4 regions of the Oceanisphaera sp. W20_SRM_FM3 genome follow, and region 4 is predicted to be linked to each of the others. Evidence: predicted binding sites of a transcription regulator. Region 4 holds the regulator's gene; each other region holds the start of a gene.
What was found. The regulator sigma-54, encoded in region 4, starts transcription at its own class of promoters, with help from an activator protein. The targets are predictions, from matches to a motif close to TGGCACNGTTTTNGCTT.

Region 1 (5,073 bases), on a different contig from region 4:
CCCTTAATTATTCTTAATACGTGCGTTGAGTTAGTTTCTTGAGTGCGGGCGTCTTAAGCAGACAATCGCCCAGCATCTGTCATCAGCCGCCCGTTAAGAGAGCGGCGCTTAGTGTACTCGTTTCGGTTAAGCAAAAAAGTCTATTTTGGCGCCATCGGCACCATAAAGCGCACGAGATTGATTATTCAGCCTTTGCTCTTGTACTTCATCGCCGTTAGCAGAATAACTACGCCACTCAGACTCTTGCCCTATTTGACTGGCAGTTTGGTTGGCTTGTTGACCTGACTGCTGCCCCGACTGGCCTGAGTCTTGACCAGATAAGAAGCCGGCAGCGGCTTGGTTTTGCGCTTGCTGCCCTTGCTGATTACCTTGCTGCTGGCCACCTTGCTGTAAGTTCATGCCTTGCTGCTGCAGCATCTCCCTTAAACGTGGCATGGCTTGTTCGAGTAACTCGCGCGCCTGCGGATGACTGGCCATAAATTGTACCTGCACCTCGCCCTGCTCCATGCGCACTTGAATACGCATGGCGCCAAACTCGGACGGATTCAGCTTAATGTCGGCTTCTTGTAAGTTCTGACTGACCAAAACTTGTGCTTGCTGCGCCAGCTGCTTGGCGTTTTGCTCCGCCGAGCCATGCAAGGTCAACGCCTTATCTAACATGGCGGTGCGCTCAGGCGAGGCCGCTAATAAGGTATTTTCGCGATTGATGAGTAAGCCGCTGGCCTCTTGGCCGGTACTTTCTAAGGGCTTGGTTTGCTCGGCAGTGGCTTGGCTTAAGCCACTGCCTGCAGCATTCGCGGCCAGCTCATTCACTGACACTGTGGCTTGGCCATCAGCCCGCTCAGCCTTAGTCAAAGCGGCGTTAATGGCCCGCGCGACACCGGATTTGTCAGCTAATTTTTCGTCTATGGCCGACGACGCCTCGTCAGTCGCTAAGGTTTGAGCCGTACCCTTGCTCGGTGCTTGTGACCAACGCTTGCCATGCTCAATTTGGGCCAACCAGTCCGGTGCTGCGGTGCGTGCCGCCTCGGGAGCAAGATTGGCCGTGCGGTTAGCCTGCTCGGTGTTAACGGCTTGCTCGCTCACTTGGGTTTGAGCTTGGGCTTGCATTTTAACGTCGGCGTGCTCCGCTAAAATTTGTGCCGCTTGGTTATTTGCCTGAGCAGATTGCGTGGCTTGAGCAGCTTGGGTCGCTTGAGCGCTAACCACCTGCGCAGACGATGCTAACCCTTGCGCGCTAGCAGCTTGAGCCGTGGTGCTGGAAGCGGCTGAGCTCGTTTGTTTGGCCCCACCTTCTGTTAGCTCGCCAGCTTTGGTGCCTGTGGTTGGCGATAAATCAGCTGGGTTTAGGGATCCTGTGGCGGCTATATTCGCGCTATTAAGTAAGGGGCCTTGATTGACCGCCGCTTTTACCGCCTCATTTGCTGCAGGGTTATCTGAATGCAACGTGGCTGCTTTGCTCTCTGCTTTATTCTCTACTTTATGCTGACCCTGCCCGTCGACAATCAGTGATTTAGCCGTGGATTCAGTATTGGATTCGGTATTTACAGCGGCCTGAGCTGGCGATGCAGCAGACTCAAGCGGCAAAGCGCTGCCGCCTTGCCGCTTGGTATTCATATCAGCTTGGGTGGCTGCGTTTTCACCAGCTTGGCGGCTCCGCTCAGCAAAAGCACTCTCATGAGCGTTGAGTGACGCTGACTCACGGCTTTTGCTCGTGGCTAGGCTATCTGCCTTGGCTTTGTCTTGCGAAGACTCAAGTTCAGAAGGCTCAAGCTCAGAAGATTCAAGGTAAGATGCCTGGTTTGGGGCAAGGCTAAGCGCAGGCGCAGGCGCACTCGGCGGCGCAAGCTCAGCTTGGTCTGCACTCGATTGGTCTGTACTCGCTTCATCTGCAGACTGGCGAGCACGCGTCTCGGTGGACGCAGCTTTGCTACTAACGTTAGAAGCGTTAGCGGCAGGCTCGGCATCCGTGTCGTCAGGCTCCGCGCTCTGCGCTTGCTCCGCCGGTTCAGCATGAACAGACTTATTTTGCACAGACGAGTCTTGGTCACTAGCGGCCACCGCAGCTTGATTGGTTGCGGATAAGGAAGAGGGAGATGATTGACTATCAGACTCTTGTGAAAACACCTCGGCAAACAGGCCGCCATTAGCCGCGCTCGCGGCCTTGCCTGAAACAGCTGCGCCTGTTTGTGCGTTTGTCTGTACGCTTACCGACATTATATTCATGGTCATTGAAGTGTTCCCCATCAATCCTGCGGCTTAATCGTCAGCCTAATGTGCTCTATCAAGCTGCGCGACGCGATTAAGCTCAGCGGCAACTTCAGACTAATGCCAGATTAATGCAAGAACCGAACCAAGATTTTAAGGGCGCGCCACGGTTTGGTTTTTCCTAAATATCAAACCATCCTGCTGCGCAGGACCGCCGAACAAGTTGGCGGCTACAGGAGGCGGGTATTTTGTAGGGCTCAATTTATTCGGGCCGGTTTTATGTTTGATTACAAAAACATCCGCTAACGCTCTCTGTGTAAAAAAAGAGCGACTACGTGTGCGGAGTCTGTGGTTGGCGTGGCGCTAAACACTATCTGTTACCGTTTTTTTGGCTGTAAAAGCGATGTAGCGTGAGTTCATCAAGCATTTTTTGCTCTTGCTTGTCGCTTTCTTTTAGCTTTCGTTCGGCTTCACGCTCGAGCAGGGTTTCTATGGCTTGCTTGCGCGCACGCACCGCCATCCAGCTAGCTCGGCTTTGTTCAAGCTGTTGGCGGGCGCTCTGTAGGCCGTCAACTTGCTGCTCTTGGGCCACTTCTAGCTTATTAATAAAGCCTTGAAAATGGCTGAATTGATTGGCAGTTAAGCCTGCTCGGCCTCGTTTTTGAAAGTCTTCGCTGTAGTTGCGCTGATATTGGCTGAGCATTTGCTGCTGCTGTACTAATTGCTGTAGCTGTAACTGGGCGGCCGACAACTCACTTGAGGCTTGGCGCTCTTTATTATCTAGCTGCTCCAGTAATAAATGCAGTGCTCTGCTCATTGCTTAAGCCTTTATAAAAGGGGAATAGGGACTGGTGATGGGTGAATTTTAACTCCCTAATCCACTATTCCCCAAGCCACTCTTCTCTAATCTCCAATCTCTAATCTCTAAACCACTCATCCCAACTCAGCCATCACTACTGCGCCCGCACTTAGTTAGCACGTAATAGCGGCGAGCTCATGTTGGCTAAGTCAGCCAAACACATGGGCATTTCTACTACATCTGTCATGCTTTGCGTTAAAAAATGCTCAAGACGGGGCCGGATCATAATCGCCATATCGATGCGCGGATCCGCACCAGACTGATAAGCGCCTAAGTTAATCAAGTCGTGGTTTTGCTGATACAGCGCATAGGCCTGCTTGACCGCTCGCGCCTGTTGCTGATGCTCTTGAGTGGTCACCGCCGTCATCACGCGACTGATCGACTTTTCAATGTCTATCGCCGGGTAATGGCCGCTGTCTGCCAGTTGGCGCGATAAAACGATATGGCCATCTAAGATGGCGCGCGAGGCATCGGCAATGGGGTCTTGTAAGTCATCGCCTTCGGTTAATACTGTAAAAAACGCCGTTATGCTGCCCTGCCCTTCGCCGCCATTTCCGGCCCGCTCAACTAAGGCCGGCAAACGGGCAAACACAGAAGGCGGATAACCCTTACTGGCTGGTGGCTCACCCACGGCCAGTGCAATTTCACGCTGGGCTTGGGCATAACGAGTTAATGAGTCCATCAAGAGCAGCACGTTTAAATTTTGATCACGAAAATATTCCGCCAAGGTTAAGGCGGTTTCGCAACCTTTAAGGCGCATCAAGGGCGATGAGTCGGCGGGGGCCGCCACTACCACGGCGCGAGCGCGGCCTTCCACACCCAATATTTCATCGATAAATTCTTTTACTTCTCGGCCACGCTCACCAATTAGGCCCACCACCACCACATCGGCTTTGGCACCACGGGTCATCATGCCCAGCAGCACACTCTTACCCACGCCGGATCCCGCAAATAAGCCCATACGCTGGCCTTGGCCCACGGTTATCAGGGCATTAATGGCGCGCACGCCCACATCCATCACCTCACGGATCGGTTTACGCGCCATGGGATTTAAGCGCTGAGCGGTAAAATCTGCGGTTTTGCTGGTCACTATTGGCCCAAGACCATCCAGCGGTTGGCCGATGCCGTCGATTACGCGGCCTAATAATTCCATGCCCACCGGCACACCTTCGCCTTGGCCGACGGGGGTGACGCGCGCACCTGGGATCACGCCCTTTAAGGATTCGCTGGGCATTAAAAACAGCTTGTCGTCGGAAAAGCCCACCACTTCGGCATCCATGTCGCCAAACAAGGTTTGAATTTTACACAAACTGCCCACGGCGGCGGTGCAGCCCACGGCCTCCAGCGTTAAGCCCACCACACGGGTGAGTTTGCCGCTGGCAGCCATGGCCGGCACTAAGCCTTTGGTTTGGTAGGTGTTAAGGCGTTTAAGAAGGGAGCTTTTAGTGTGGGGCATTAAGCCTATTCCGCGGCATATAGCTATTGGGTGCCATGTCGCTATTCTGCGCCATGGAATCGAGTCCAATTGGCTTTAAGGAAATTCGCCATTAACTCATCGATGCGTCGCGCCAGACTCACGTCCAGCTCAGAAAGGGCGGTTTTTACCCGTAAATCACCGCGAGCTTGAGCGGGTTCACTGATCAACTGCCAGTGGCGCGCAGCTATGCTGCGTTCATCAAAATGCTGTTCTAACACAGCTAAGTCTTCTGGATGCAAATACAAGGTAATACGTGTGGTGTCCCCGTGATTATCGGCGCTCGGCAAAGCAGACATGGCCTCTTGTACCGTGGCCAAGAGCAGCTGCGGCGAGGTAGTGGCCTCAGTTTTCAATAAATTGCGCGCCAGCTCTTGGGCCAGCGTCACTAAGCTTTGCTCGACGACTTTATCAACCTGCGCCAAGGGCGCTTGCAGCTGGCCGATTAACTGCTCCCACAGCTTTACTTGGGCGTCAATTTGCGCGCTACCCTCACTCAAGCCCTGCTCTATGCCTTGAGCGAGCCCGGCTT
Region 2 (5,073 bases), on a different contig from region 4:
AGCATCACCCACAGCACTAACCAAAAGGTGTTGCCAATATAAGTAGGAAGCACAGAACCCCACAGATGACGGAACACGTCTTCTGTGGGGATCAGGGCTTCATAAATAAGTGCCATAATAGGCAAAGTCAGCAGCAGCGCGAGCGCCCAACTGCTGACTGTCCAACCGAGTCTTTTCATGAACCACTCAAACGGGGGCCTAAACCCCCGTCTTGTTTATAGATCGAATTTAACCTCGTCTACCAATTGCACGGCGGTTTTAGCATGCTTTGCTACATCAACCAACGGGCGTTTATCGGCAGCGAAATCACCCCAGCCTTTCACCAGCGCAGAAGGTTCAACACCCGCCTTCACTGGATATTCATGATTTACCGACGCATATAGGTGCTGCGCTTCATCACCAGCTAAAAATTCCATCAACTTAATAGCGGCATCTTTATTTTTTGCGTGCTTGGCCAGTGCCACAGCGGAAATATTCACGTGGGTGCCACGATCTGCCTGATTAGGGAAGTTAATGTACACGCCCTCGGCAGTTTCACGCTCATTGTCGTCGCTCAGCATAACGCCATAGTAATAGCTGTTGCCCAGCGCATAATCGCACACGCCATCATTCACTGCTTTGATCTGGTCGCGGTCACCGCCTTGTGGCTTTTGTGCCAAGTTGGCTTTTAAACCTTGCAACCAAGTTTTAGTGAATTCAACGCCATGCTCATCAATCATGGAAGAAGTTAAGGCCACATTATAAGGATGTTTGCCGCTACGAGTGCAAATTTTTCCTTTGTACTTAGGATCTGCCAATTCTTCGTAGGTAATGTCGTCACGCTTACCGACGCGGTCTTTAGAGGTATAAATGGCGCGAGCGCGCGTCGTTAGTGCAAACCATTGCCCGTCGGCAGCGCGATACTGGGCAGGAATACTTTCTTCCAGCACCTTGCTCTCAACAGGCTGAGTCAAGTCTTTATCGACCACTTCCATCAAGCGGCTCACGTCTACCGTTAACAATAAATCTGCCGGCGACAAACGCCCTTCACGCTCTAGGCGCTCACCCATACCGTCTTTTAAAAACACCACATTAACATCGATACCAGTTTCTTTGGTGAAGGTATCGATAATGGGTTTGATCAAGAAGTCTTGACGATTGGAATACACATTCACTTCTTCGGCGAAGGCTTGGCCAGCAACACTGGTAACCAACAAGGCGGCGGCAGATAACGCTAATTTGGTAGACATGCTTAACATCCATTTAGTTGAGTGAGAATAGTTACTGTTCAGCAGTATACCTAGCCCCAATTCGTAATCAATAAGCAAACCGCATAAGAATGATAAATATTTTCATCCGCAATATGATTGTCTGTTGAATCTGATTCTTTGCGTCGCGGCATAGCCGCTCAACCATAAAAAAGGAGACCTTGCGGCCTCCTTCTTATCCCAGACTCTAGCGTGCTGGCATTAGTTACGTTTTAGGGTCACGAACTCAGGGTAGGCATCGATGCCGCAGTCAATTCTGTCCATACCCGATTGCTCTTCTTCTTCGCTGACTCTAATACCCATGGTCCGTTTGAGTAGGTACCACACCAGCAGACTACAACCAAAGACCCAACCGCCTATCACCAAAATGCCGACCAACTGAGCCCACAAGGTGGCTTCGGGGTGAGCCACGGGAACCAGCAACAACCCCAGCATACCGCAGACGCCGTGTACCGAAATGGCTCCTACTGGATCATCGATGCGCAGCTTATCCAGCACCACAATGGCATACACCACCACTATGCCTGCCAGCAAGCCGATACCACAGGCCCACATATGACTGGGCGATAAAGGATCGGCGGTAATGGCCACCAATCCGGCCAAAGCACCGTTGAGGATCATGGTCAAATCCGCCTTGCCCCAAGTCAACTTAGTCACCAACAACGCACCTATGGCTCCAGTAGCAGCGGCGGCATTGGTGTTAACGAAGATGCCAGCCACGGCGGTGGCGTTTTCTACATCCGACAGCAGCAGTTGCGAGCCACCGTTAAAACCGAACCAGCCCATCCACAGAATAAAGGTCCCTAGGGTCGCCATCGGCATATTAGATCCGGGAATGGGGTGAATTTCGCCATCACGGCCGTATTTGCCACTGCGGGCGCCGAGCAGCAATACACCAGCCAGCGCGGCACTGGCCCCAGCCAGATGTACTATGCCGGCTCCAGCAAAATCGGTGAAACCCCACTTGGATAGGAAACCACCGCCCCAAGTCCAGTAACCTTCAATCGGATAGATAAAGCCGGTCATTACCACACTAAACACGAGAAACACCCACAGTTTCATCCGCTCGGCCACGGCACCGGAAACGATGGACATGGCGGTGGCCACAAATACCACTTGGAAGAAAAAATCGGCGTCCAGTGCATGGCTGGCTCCCAGCTCCGCTTGGCCAATCAGCCCCCCCATACTTGGCAGCCAGCCACCGACCGAGTTATCTACATACATAATGTAGTAACCCACCAATAAATACATGGTGCAGGCGATGGCATACAGTAAGAAATTTTTAGTCAGGATTTCGGTGGTATTTTTGGCGCGCACTAGACCCGCTTCCAGCATGGCAAAGCCGGCCCCCATCCACATCACCAGCACACCGGATATCAGGAAATAAAAAGTATCCAGAGCAAACTTCAGTTCGGTTAAAGTATCCATTATGCTCTCCTTCGCTTAAATGGCTTCTCTATCGTGCTCACCGGTGCGAATGCGCACGGCTTGCTGCAGGTCGTAGACAAATATTTTGCCGTCACCTATCTTGCCGGTATAGGCCGCTTGAATAATCGCCTCGACCACCTGCTCGACATGATCGGTGTGGGTAGCAATTTCTAACTTGACCTTGGGCAGAAAATCCACGGCGTATTCGGCCCCGCGATACAGTTCTGTGTGCCCCTTCTGGCGACCGAACCCTTTAACTTCTGATACCGTCATCCCCTCGATGCCGACATCGGCCAATGCCGAACGCACGTCATCGAGCTTAAACGGTTTGATAATGGCGCAAATCATTTTCATGGTGAACCTCCTTGTTTGCCTATACCGTCTCGGTAACAACTAATAATAAGCAAGCTTCACGCCAATATTTTTATCACTTAATTATCAAATAGTTACAGTTTAAAAACAGCAGCAAGATGAGGTCGTGATATGATATTGGTGCAGTAGAACTACGACAAGCACCATAATGGTGCAATGGAGTCACAATGTTATTTCTATCAGACCGAGTGCAAATCCCCGACCAGGAGCTGGAGTTTATTACCATGCGCGCCAGCGGCCCGGGTGGTCAGCATGTCAATAAAACCGACTCTGCGGTGCAGCTGCGTTTCGATTACGCCAACAGCCCTAGCCTGCCAGAACGCTATAAATTAGCGCTGGCCAAGATGAGGGACAATCGGGTGTTGGAGTCAGGCTGGATCATGATCCGCTGTGAAACTCAGCGCAGCCAGCTGATGAATAAGGAAACGGCCAAGGAGGCCTTGCTGAGCTTATTAGAGCTCGCGGGAAAACCGGTGAAAGTGCGTCGACCCACTCAGCCCAGTAAAGCGGCCAAGCGCAAACGTGCCGACAGCAAAACCCAGCGCGGTAAAATTAAGAGTGGTAGAGGGAAAATCAAGCTGTAAGCCGTCAGCTATAAGCCGTAAGAACATGACTCACTCAGTCTAATAACAATGCAGCGAAGCTCAGTAAAACGGCTCGGTTTTGATTTAACTTACAGCTGACAGCTTACCGCTTAGGGCTATGTTTTAGCGATTAGTACAAAAATCCTGCCACTGCTCGAGCACGCGCGCGAGATCGTCTAGGCCACAGCCGGCGTAGAGTTCATCATCGTAATAGGCCATGCCATCTTCTAATTCGCTATCAAAAGACAGTGCATGAGCACTGAGCTCGGCTTCTTCGCGTGTGAGCAATAAGCTGCATTCGCCGTAAGCTCGTTTAAACTCTTGGGTCTCACCGGCTTCTAACTGCGCAATGACGTCCAGTAGTTCGGCGGCTTCAATCATGGTCACCTCATCGGTTAACCAAGCGCCCATTACTTCATGGCCCATGGAAAAACGGGCTCTATGTTGGCCATTTAAATCACGAAAAAACTCAAATTCCACACTGACTCCAGCGGCCGCAACGGCAGGCCTAAATAAGAAAGTTGGATTCTATCACTCCCCAGAGCAAGCACGAAGCAAAGCTGTATCACAAATAACACATAGGGTTACTTAGAAGCTGAGAGTAAGGTGCCGACCATAGTATTAAAAAAACACATACTTAAATGCAACTCATGCATGTTGTGAGTTGGTCTAATTCAGTCATCTAACGTAGTCTATGCGCGCTCTACATAGGGCTAGGCTTAGTTTAAAGAATAATAACCAGCAACAAAAAACATTAAATTAACATAACCATAACAACAACCCCATAACAACAACCTTTGTGTGAAAACATCATAAGGCGCTAAGCCATAACTTTCTTGCTACTTACTTTTGGAATGCAGATACCATGAGCCAATCAGCACCAACTCAAGCCCAGCTTAGCCATAACGATCTGGTCTACAAGTTACACGACAAACCGCCGGTCATGCAGGCCCTGTTTGCTGCCGTTCAGCATTTGCTGGCCCTGTTCGTGGCCGTGATCACCCCCCCCTTGATCATCTGTCAAACACTGGGCATTCCGGCTCAAGATACCGCGCATATCATTAGTATGTCGTTGTTCATTACGGGCGTTGCGTCTTTTATTCAGATGAAACGCTTTGGCCCTGTCGGCACCGGCTTGTTGTCGATTCAAGGCACCAGCTTCAACTTCTTGGGTCCTATTATTGCCAGTGGTTTGGCGATGAAAGACGGCGGCGTGACCACTGAAGCCATGTTGGCGGCCATTTTTGGTACCGCATTGCTGGCGGCACCAACCGAGATCATCTTGTCGCGTTTCTTACACCTAGCTCGGCGCATTATCTCGCCGCTGGTGAGTGGCATTATCGTCACGCTGATTGGTCTGACCTTAATCCAGCTTGGCTTAACCTCTATCGGTGGTGGTTTCAACGCCATGGCCGATGGCACCTTTGGTTCGTTAGAGAACC
Region 3 (5,073 bases), on a different contig from region 4:
ATCTCTATGCAAGTAGACAGCATCAGGCAGCTCTTTTTTATACGGTAGAGCCGAGACTAGTTGTTTAAATTTTTCAAAATTTAGCATCTACTCATTCCTGTGAGTTTTTCTAAGCTAATCGACCTTGGTATCTGTCGATCATTTTTTGTTTCAAGTAAGACTATTTTACGTGATTGCTCTGAGCCGTAGCTCACATGTAGAGGGCGATCGTCACCGTAAATGTACAGTCTATCGAAAGGGGTGTTGTTCGCTAGCCATATTGCCACTTCAAAGCTGTTCAAGCTTGGGTAGAATAAATCTACTGCCGCGCCTTGTCGCGAGCAGATTAAGTGACCTTTTGCGTTCAGCTCGCACGCTGAGTGCTGATCCAGTGCTGGTGATATATTTGGCTTTGATTTCTTTTTTATAGTTTTTGTTAGCTCATAACCAGAGAAACCGTAGGTGATAATCGGTATGCCAAAATGTTCAACTAAAGGGTCTAGCACATTTAAGGCGAGTGTCTGATAAGCCAGCCAACTAGCAGTCTGTAGCGGTTCATTGGGTATACCTAGCCTTAGCCAAGTTTCACCGCAGTTGAACAACATTGAGTATGTGAAGTATTGGCTACAGGAATCACTAACAATCATATTTAATTCTCCACTAGTTATTTTTATTCTTGATTGCTGTGATGTTTATGTTGCTGATAATAATCTACAGACATAGTGGGCTTCGAGTTGAGCTTTAAGAAAGAGAAGATGTTGGTTACTGTATCAGACTCAAGAAGGACTTTCTCTGTTCTGGCTCGCCGACACGGCACTGTTGAAGTTAAGCGAAGTGACTGAGGTCACAGGGCTGTCATTAAGTAGAGGTAAAAGATCAGCGGCAGTGTTGATATACCTTAAGGCTGATTACTAGGCTGAGCAGAATGGTTAAGTTTCAAATAGCAGTCACAAATAAGCAGGAGGCTTGAATGACCATAAGTGAACAAGACTTACGATACTTGCGCCGTTGTGTGGTGTTGGCAGAAGAATCATTGGCTGAGGGCGATCAGCCGTTTGGCTCGGTTTTGGTGTCGGCACAAGGCGCCGTGTTGGCGGAAGATCATAATCAAATTCATACCAATGCCACCTTTCATCCTGAGTTGGCGTTGGCACAGTGGGCGGCTGAGCACTTAAGCGAAACTGAGCGTGCACAGGCTACCGTGTATACCTCGGGCGAGCATTGCCCTATGTGTGCGGCTGCTCATGCTTGGGCGGGTTTGGGACGCGTGGTATACATTTGCTCAGGCAAACAGTTCGCTCAGTGGTGTAACGAATGGGGCTTGCCGCCCGCGCCGGTTAAGCCGTTAGCCATTAATGAGGTAGCGCCAGAAATACTGGCTGAGGGCCCTGTGCCTGAGTTAATGAATCAGGTAAAAGCGCTGCATAAGCGTTATTTTGGCATTACGGAAAAGTAGGCGAGGGCGGCGAGCTTGAGAGCAATGTTGGATGCTTAATTTTTAATGTTCAATGAAAATTGAAGAGCAGCTGGCGGTTGTAAATCTACATCAACACCAAAGCAAACCGCGGCGAACAAGTTGCCGCCTACTAAAACAAAGGGTTTCGGCAGTTTTTGTCGCCGCCAAGTTGGCACTCTACAAAAACACCGCTTTTAAAAGAGCGGTGTTTAATTTTTTGCATGCGCGCGGGCTTGGTCTTCTTTACCGCCTCACTTCACTGAGGTCAGCATGTCGCCTGGGGTGATGCGTACTTCGCGGGCGGCGCTATCTGCAGGGGCTAATATGCTGTAGTCGGTGTGACTTTGCTGCACCACAAATTGGGCTTTGGAGGAGCTTTCGCTGTAATAACCGGGCTGCAGTTGGCGCCTGTGGATCAGCGTAAAGCGATCGCCGGGTTGAATACCGGCCTCTCGGCCTAAGTCCATTAAGATGCCCTCATCGGATTGCTGCAAAATATGGCCTATGGCTTTCATGCACGACTGCGCCTTAACAATATCGTTAGTTATGCGCACCAAGAGTTGGTCGGCAGCTAGGCCATAAGACGACTGCCAAAAGCTTTGTTGCTGCACATTCACCTTGGCGTGCTTTTTAAACGGCCAAGGGGCTTCTATGCGGTATTGCTGCTGCAGTAAGCGCTCACCGGTAAAGCTGTCTTCTAAGGTAACCGACAAGGCAAATTGACGGGGCTTATCTTTTATTTTCCATTGTACCCAGTGGTCGTCGTCCATGCTGATGTCGTTAAGCACACCACTCAGCAAGAGTCGTGATTGTTGTTTTTGTGCCAATACGTCACTGCCTTTGCGTAACCCTTGGCTACGCGGCAGCTGAGTATCGGTGGCAACTTGATAGGGCAGTTGCGTCATCAAATTGACGCTGGGCATTAGATGCTGAGCTAAACGGGCGGCGGCGGCATTGCCTAATTCATAAATTTGGCCAAATTGACCTTGTTCAGGATGTTGAATAGGAAAGCTGGTGAGGCTAATACCCGGCCGATATCGGCTGGCACACTGTGCTTGCACTTGTTGCGGGTTGGGCCAAATGTCGGCGCGCACTGTGAGCCATAGGCGGCCTTGGTCGCGGCGCTCGTTAAGGACCACGTAATCCATTAGCTCGCCTTGGGCTGCGATGTCGAGTTGCTGGCCAGAAAGGGCGCCGTTAGTCACGGATTGCACGGTAGTAATGGACGCGCCGGCTTGCAACAGTGCATCTGTGAGCGCTTGCTCGAGTGCTTGTTGGCGTGCAGTTTCTGTCCCTTGGCTCAGGGGCGCCGAGCCTTCTGCTTGGTACCAGTCGGCGTTAGCCGTAAATGGCAACATCAGCGGTAACAGCAGAAATAATGAGGACAAAAGGGCTTTTATTGACACGGTTGCATCCTAGTTAGCACCGAGGCCAGCATTAAGTTGGCGTGGTAATCAATTGTTGGCAAGGATTATGCAAAAACCTTGCCTACTAAGTACAGTAAAAGGCAATTTTGCTGCAGTTCGGGCTTATAACGCTGGTTTTGGGTAGGCTTTATCGGTATATCTAACCGCCTTACTGGCGCAAAGATTGCCGAAGATTATCACAGCGGCAGTTTTTTGCCGCTAGCTGCTTTATCTGCGAAGTGCCTTAATGGTTTTGCTTAAGTGGCGCCAAGGGTTTGGCTTAGCTGCTTTGGCTGAGCGGTAAAGTTTACGGTGCTTGTGCCGATAGCTTAGCCGGTAGACGGTCTTTTATTTAATGGAGTCATGATGAGTAGATGCCTTTTTCTAGTTGTGGTGCTGGGGCTTACCGCTTGCACCGCATCAGAAGAGCCACAGTATGATGCGAATAATCATTATCTGCCCCACTATCATGCGTCCCACTATGTTAATGGCAAACCTTTGGGGCCACTCCCGCGCCCAGCAGTGTCGCCGCGCCATACTCAAGATGGTGTACCCATGCGCATGAGTGCCGGTAACCGCAGTGCTTATTTGCCTCAGGCGGGTCCATCTTTGGTCGGCGGACAAACCCAGCTGCAACAGCATATGTCGGCATTGGCCTACCAATTGGTGTCGAGCATTCATAAGGTAGATGCGCAATCTGGCATAGCCGTGAGTGGCTTTGTGGATCAGCAAGATTATAAGAGCCAAGACGATTTTAACCGTTTGTTATCTGAAACCATGATGTTTCAGCTTAACCAATACGGCTTGCGGGTAGTGGATTTTAAAACGCTGCCTTTTATTCGCATCACGCCCGAGGGCGACATCAGCACCAGCCGTGATTATCGCCAGTTGAGCTCACGAATGGGGGCGCAATATTTAGTGCACGGCACCGTGAGTCAAACCATGGGCGGACGATTAATTAATGCGCGCCTTGTTTCCCTGGGCGACAACAGTTTGATTGCCAGTGGTCAGCAGTTTATTCCTGCATATTTAGTGGCCAGCATGGTTAAGGCAAAAGGCCCAGAGGCCAGAGTGCAAGTCATTACGCCTGAATACAGGAGCCGTTATGCTAAGTAAGCGTGGATTATTATTGGGCCTGTTGTTACTGCCATTAATGGCCTGCAGCACGCAAGGCGGGCCTAAACCCGCAAGAAATCATATTTATGCGGTGGGTTATGCCCCTATAAGCTTGCAGCAGCCGCAGGATCCGCAGCAAAAGTTATTACACGCCATGCGCGCCTCTAAACTGGATGCCTATCGGGAATTAACCGAGCAATTAAGTGGTGTGATGACCTCAAGCTCGAGCATCACTAACAGCAATATTTTGCAAGACGGTACCGTAAGCAACAGCAGCCGCGGCGTCGTGCGCGGCGCGCGCGTGGTAAACAGTTACCCCGATGGTGACATGTACATCACTGAGCTGGAGCTGGATTTAAAGTTGTTTGAAAAGCTAAGACGCGGGTATTGAAGGGCAGTTCGCCCTGTAACCGCCAATTTATTCGGCGATGCTGCAAAGCAGGATGTTTTAAATCTATATAAACAAACCGTGGCGAATAAATTGCCACCTACAAAAAACGCCAGCCTTGTAGCCGCCAACTTTGTTAAACAGAGAGTTTCGGCGGTGCTGCGACGCAGGATGTTTTAAATAACCTATAAAATAGCGCTAACCTTTCACAAACAAAAACACCGCTCTTTATGGGAGCGGTGTTTTTGTTTGCTTAGTGATTTGGTTTTATTTTGCTTCACGCTTCACGCTTCACGCTTCACTCTTCACGGCGAAGCTTAAACCTTAAAGCCGGCACCTTTATTAATGCCTTTGGTGTGACCTTTTTGGTCGTAGGTGACGCTTTGCCGTTCGTGCAAGCGGCTTAAAATATTGGCAAGCTGGCGTACGCCGTTGAGCGATTGCTCGAGTAACTGCTCGGCAACCTGGCTTTGCTCTTGGCATTGCTCTACTAACTGACGCAGGCTTGCAACTTGCGGATGATAATCAGTGCTTAAGCGCTCTCGCTCTGGATGATTGGCAAGCTCGGCGTCTGTTGCCTGAATTTGCGTTAATAAGGTGTGTTTTTTTTCTGCCAAGGGCGGCAGTTCGAGCGCTTTTCGCGTCACGATCAAATCGAGCTCTTGTTGAGTAATCTCTAACAAAAGCTCGAGTTGAGTTTTCTGTTGGGTTAGCAGCGCAGCAAGCGA
Region 4 (5,073 bases):
GAAATACCATACTTGTAGCCAAAAGATTCAAATACCCAATTTAGCTCGCGCTCTTTCTTACCCAAGATGCGGGCACGAATAATTTCACTTAAATCATGAATACTTAAGTCAGAAGTATCGATGCGCAAGTCTGCTTCTGACGATAGCGGCGCCAGCATGTTGGTTTCTTCGCGGATGGCTTCATCCAGCGTCAAACTCAAGCGTGATAAGGGGTGTAAGCGGCGGGTATCCCCGAAACGGCGAATAAGAGCGGCATTATCTGCATCAATAAAGATACTGGATAAACTCACGTCTTCCATGGCACGCACCTCCGCAAGGAGAGCTTCCATTTTATCCGGATTGTCAGGCAAGTTGCGCACATCTATGCTTACCGCCACTTCGCCTGGTTTGTCACGGCGCATCTTAACCAGACTCGGCAGCAGTTCTACTGGCAGGTTATCAACGCAGTAATAGCCCAAATCCTCGAGTACCCGCAATGCGACGGTTTTGCCCGAACCAGAACGACCACTGACGATCACCAGCTGCATACTTACTCCTTAAGAAGAAATCATGATTTGATAGAGCTCGTCATCGCTAGTGGCTTGACGTAATTGCTTACAGATCTGTTTGTCACTGAGTTTTTCGGCGATCAAGGATAGGGTTTTAAGGTGCTGCTTACACTCTTGCTCTGGCACCAGCAATGCAAAGACCAAACTCACCGGCTGGTTATCGATGGCATCAAACTCCACAGGCTCAGCAAAGGTGAGCAGTACGGCGGTGGCTTGATTGTTATTGCTAATACGGCCGTGAGGAATGGCAATACCGTTACCTATACCGGTGCTGCCCATTTTTTCCCGTGCTAGAAGGCAGTCAAACAATTGCTGACTGTTGATGTTGAGGTGTGCTGCTGCGAGCTCGCTGATGATTTCCAGCGCCCTTTTCTTGCTCGTGCAAGGGACGGCACTACGCGTGCAGTCCCTGCTTAGTATATCGGCGACTTCCATAGTTATTTTTGCTTGAGCTTCTCTTTGTGTTTAATCACTTGGCGATCGAGTTTGTCGAACAAACCGTCGATGGCTGCGTACATATCATCTTGCTCACAAGTGGCAAAGATTTCACCGCCGCTGAGGTTAATTTTGGCTTCAGCAATTTGCTGTAATTTTTCAAGCGTCAGCACTACATGCACTATGGTGATATTATCGAAATGGCGCTCTAGCTTAGCAAACTTGCTATTCACATAGTCACGCAGGGAGTCAGTGATGTCTACATGGTGTCCAGTCAGATTTATTTGCATAAAGTCTTCCTTCTAAGTCCGCCTACAATAGGCGCTTACGCTGATTGGAAGGGGGGATGGCCAGTGACTCACGATACTTGGCTATGGTCCGTCTGGCTACCTGTATCCCCTGTTCGTCCAGTAATTGCGCGATTTTGCTGTCGCTCAATGGCTTAACCGGGTTTTCTGCCGCGACTAATTTCTTAATAAAGGCGCGAATGGCCGTAGAAGAACATTCGCCGCCACTTTCGGTAGCTACATGGCTGGAGAAAAAATATTTTAACTCAAAAACCCCTTTGGGTGAGTGTAAAAATTTTTGGGTGGTGACACGAGAAATCGTCGATTCATGCATCTCTACCACTTCTGCTACCTGATTCAGGACCATGGGCTTCATTGCCTCGGCTCCATGCTCAAAGAATGCCTGTTGTTGATCGACAATACAATTAGCAACCTTGAGCAAGGTCTCATTTCTGCTTTCTAAGCTCTTGATAAACCATTTGGCATCTTGAGTGTGCTGGCGAATAAACTGGCCATCACTGCCTTGCTGGCCTTGGCCCATGGCCGCATAGGTTTGGTTTAAGCGCACCTTAGGTAAGGCCTCGGGATTAAGTTCGGCTTTCCACACCCCTTGCAGCTTAGTGACCACCACATCGGGGATCACATACTCTGAGTTGTGTTGCAGCAGGTTATTGCCAGGCCTTGGCTCGAGTTGCTGAATTAACGCCAACACGTCTCTGAGCTCATCTTCTTTCAGGCCTGTGAGTCGCTGCAGGCTGCGATAATCGCGCGTGGCCAGCAAATCCATGTGCGCGGCGATCAGCCGTTGAGCTTGTGAGAGCCAAGGGGTGTTGGCAGGCAGGGCATTCAGTTGAATAGCTAAGCATTCTTGCACGCTGCGCGCGGCTACGCCTAAAGGGTCGAAGTGCTGAATACGCTTTAGCACCGCCTCCACTTCATCAGCTTCTATGTGCTGCTCGCCGCCGATAACCGAGGCCAGAATACCCTCAATGTCTAGGCTGAGATAACCGGCTTCGTCTATGGCATCAATAATAGCTAAGGCGATAGCCTGATCGGTTTCACTAAAGGGCGTGAGCTGCATCTGCCACAACAGATAATCTTGCAGGGTCTCTGTGGTCTCGCCTTGATAGACGGTCTCTTCTAGCCCGTCTGGCAGGCCACCTGTGCCGCTGGTGCCGGCGGAGGCGGTATAAATATCATCCCACTGAGTGTCCATGGGCATCTCATCAGACAACTGATGTTGCTCCATGGCCTTGTCGGTAGCCATTTGCTCATCTTTGGCAGCTGGCTGCGGTACGAGTTCATCGTCGTTGCCATACTCGTCGGCTTCTTCTTGCTCGAGCAGGGGATTATTTTCGAGTGCCAGTTGAATTTCTTGCTGCAGCTCTAGGCTCGATAGTTGCAGCAGGCGAATGGCCTGTTGCAACTGGGGAGTCATGGTTAGCTGCTGTCCCATACGTAATTGAAGAGTTGGCTTCATAGTTGTAAAAATCCTTTCATAGCAACCAAAAGTCCTTCTTTATCAACAGCAGAGGAGGCGGTATTACTCTTTACGTTACGGTCTGGCTGAGTTTTGGCTTCACTTAAATTCATTTAAGTTGCGCTGCAAAATAGCCGGGCCGTTGCGCAGCTAACTATGATAGCCGCGCGATTTATTAGTCTATTAAAGACTAAATTGCTCACCCAAATAGACTTTTTTCACCTGTTCGTTGGCCAAAATCTCGGCGGGGGTGCCGGCGGCAATACCATGGCCGTGGCTCACGATATAGGCTCGCTCGCACACATCCAGCGTTTCGCGCACGTTATGATCGGTGATCAGTACGCCTAGGCCGCGATCTCGCAGGTGCAAGATGATTTTTTTAATATCTAACACCGAAATAGGGTCGACGCCGGCAAAGGGCTCATCCAATAAAATAAAGCGCGGCTCTGCGGCCAAGGCGCGGGCTATTTCGACACGGCGGCGCTCACCACCGGATAAGCTCATGCCCATGCTGTCACGAATATGGCCAATATTAAATTCTTCGAGCAACTGCTCCATTTTTTCGATGCGCGCTACGGCATTGAGCTCTTTACGTGTTTCTAGCACGGCCATAATGTTGTTGGCCACGCTAAGTCGTCGAAAAATGGAGGCTTCTTGGGGTAAGTAGCCGATACCGGCGCGAGCGCGAACATGCATCGGCTGATGACTAATATCTTGGTCATCTATGGTAATGCTGCCCGCATCACGCTGTACCAAGCCTACTATCATATAAAAAGACGTGGTTTTACCAGCACCGTTTGGGCCCAGTAAACCGACGATTTGGCCAGTTTTTACGGTGATGCTTACATCGGCCACTACTTGACGGCCCTTGTAACTTTTCTGCAGTCCGCGTGCGTTCAGGGTCGCCATGATTAGGGTTTAGCCTCTTTTTTATTCATGTTCTGCAGCTGTTCAGGCAAGAAGATCGTTTTTACGCGTCCGTTGCTGCCTTGGCCTTCTGCTTCCATTTGTTCTTTATCAATAAAGTAGCGAATGCGATAGCCGGTAACTATGTTGTCGTTTTGCTTGAGCTCGGCATTGTCAAGCAGGGTAATAGTACGGGTTTTAATGTCGTAGGTGATCTGCTTGGCCTTGGCATTAATCGGTTGGCCACTGTCGAGCACCTGATAGTAGGTGGCGGGTGAGCCGTAGGCCGTCATAGTCTGCAGGCCCTCGTCGTTACGCGTGACCACTAATTTACTGGCGCGCACGTCGAGCGTACCTTGTTTGACGACTACATTATCGGTAAAGGTCACCTTATTGTCGGCCAGCTCTACCAGTTGGCTGCCTGAGTCTATGGTTACAGGCTCCTTATAATCCGATTCTTTAGCCTGAGCTAGGTTTATGCCCAGCGCTAAAAGGCTGGTCAGACATAATCCGGATAGACTAAGGAGTCGTGTAGCTTGCCTGAGTATCATGCAGTAGTTCCACCGTTTGTTGATCGATCTTTCCCAGTAAACCCAGACCATTAGCCTGATAATTGGGGCCACTCAGTTGTACCGCTCGGTTAGAGCGTAGCTGATTATTAATAAAATCCAGTTCCAGATATTCGGTGTTCAGCGTTTTGATGGCTGCATCCGCTTGCAGTCCCTTGCCTACCACATCGCCGTTTAAGATGGCATTGTCACCTGTGTTGACCATGCCCTCATCACCACTGAGCTGCCACTGTGGCTGGCCGTCGGGCGAATAGAGCAAGATAACAGGTTTTTCCATTAGGGTCATGGTCAGCGGCTCGTAGTGCTCTGCATACTCGGCAGTTAAGCCGCGATAGGGTAATCCGAGTTGATTGTATTGTACGCTTTGTAGTTGCTTAGCAATAAAATCTGGTTGATAGTTTTGCTGATTGACCGCTTGGTCTTGGGCAGGTTCAAACCACTGCCAGCAAATCAGTGCCAACACAAACAGGCCGCCAAAAATGAGTGTTTGACGGCTCATACGCTCATACCTTGAGCAAGGTGCAAAACACCGCGCGCCTCCAGCATTAAGTCACACAGCTCGCGCACACAGCCGCGGCCACCGGCTAACTGAGTTGTGTAATCTGCACGCTGGCGCACTAGGGGATGAGCATCATGGACCGCCACGCCTAAGCCACATAATTCCATGACCGATAAGTCGACCACGTCATCGCCGATATAAGCCACTTGCTCAGGTTTAAGGTTTAAGTCCTTGAGCAGGACGTTAAAGCTGATGCGTTTATCGCTTTGGCCTTGGTAGACATGGGTTACGCCGAGGGCGGCCATGCGGTCAGTTACTATTTTTGAATCACGGCCCGTGATCACTGCGA

Region 1: ACEN2G_RS03095 (flagellar hook-length control protein FliK) is a predicted target of sigma-54. The motif match lies at 2,340-2,356, and genes of this name have one in related genera.
Region 2: ACEN2G_RS07820 (P-II family nitrogen regulator) is a predicted target of sigma-54. The motif match lies at 3,077-3,093, and genes of this name have one in related genera.
Region 3: ACEN2G_RS02860 (flagellar assembly protein T N-terminal domain-containing protein) is a predicted target of sigma-54. The motif match lies at 2,909-2,925, and genes of this name have one in related genera.

What each region holds. Positions count from the first base shown of each region.
Region 1 covers NZ_JBGQOP010000003.1:117,594-122,666, reverse strand. The annotation lists gene ACEN2G_RS03095 (flagellar hook-length control protein FliK) at 127-2,232, opposite strand; gene fliJ (flagellar export protein FliJ) at 2,579-3,025, opposite strand; gene fliI (flagellar protein export ATPase FliI) at 3,177-4,523, opposite strand; gene fliH (flagellar assembly protein FliH) at 4,565-5,073, opposite strand, start outside.
Region 2 covers NZ_JBGQOP010000011.1:24,407-29,479, reverse strand. The annotation lists gene ACEN2G_RS07835 (ABC transporter permease) at 1-179, opposite strand, end outside; gene ACEN2G_RS07830 (Fe(3+) ABC transporter substrate-binding protein) at 216-1,229, opposite strand; gene ACEN2G_RS07825 (ammonium transporter) at 1,449-2,675, opposite strand; gene ACEN2G_RS07820 (P-II family nitrogen regulator) at 2,691-3,029, opposite strand; gene arfB (alternative ribosome rescue aminoacyl-tRNA hydrolase ArfB) at 3,215-3,631, shown strand; gene ACEN2G_RS07810 (YacL family protein) at 3,755-4,111, opposite strand; gene ACEN2G_RS07805 (uracil-xanthine permease family protein) at 4,497-5,073, shown strand, end outside.
Region 3 covers NZ_JBGQOP010000003.1:65,439-70,511, forward strand. The annotation lists gene ACEN2G_RS02845 (DNA phosphorothioation-associated putative methyltransferase) at 1-87, opposite strand, end outside; gene ACEN2G_RS02850 (hypothetical protein) at 81-626, opposite strand; gene ACEN2G_RS02855 (nucleoside deaminase) at 950-1,435, shown strand; gene ACEN2G_RS02860 (flagellar assembly protein T N-terminal domain-containing protein) at 1,687-2,841, opposite strand; gene ACEN2G_RS02865 (FlgO family outer membrane protein) at 3,208-3,957, shown strand; gene ACEN2G_RS02870 (LPP20 family lipoprotein) at 3,947-4,348, shown strand; gene flgN (flagellar export chaperone FlgN) at 4,663-5,073, opposite strand, start outside.
Region 4 covers NZ_JBGQOP010000015.1:50,339-55,411, forward strand. The annotation lists gene rapZ (RNase adapter RapZ) at 1-527, opposite strand, end outside; gene ptsN (PTS IIA-like nitrogen regulatory protein PtsN) at 537-983, opposite strand; gene hpf (ribosome hibernation promoting factor) at 986-1,273, opposite strand; gene ACEN2G_RS09610 (RNA polymerase factor sigma-54) at 1,296-2,750, opposite strand; gene lptB (LPS export ABC transporter ATP-binding protein) at 2,934-3,659, opposite strand; gene lptA (lipopolysaccharide transport periplasmic protein LptA) at 3,662-4,207, opposite strand; gene lptC (LPS export ABC transporter periplasmic protein LptC) at 4,176-4,724, opposite strand; gene kdsC (3-deoxy-manno-octulosonate-8-phosphatase KdsC) at 4,721-5,073, opposite strand, start outside.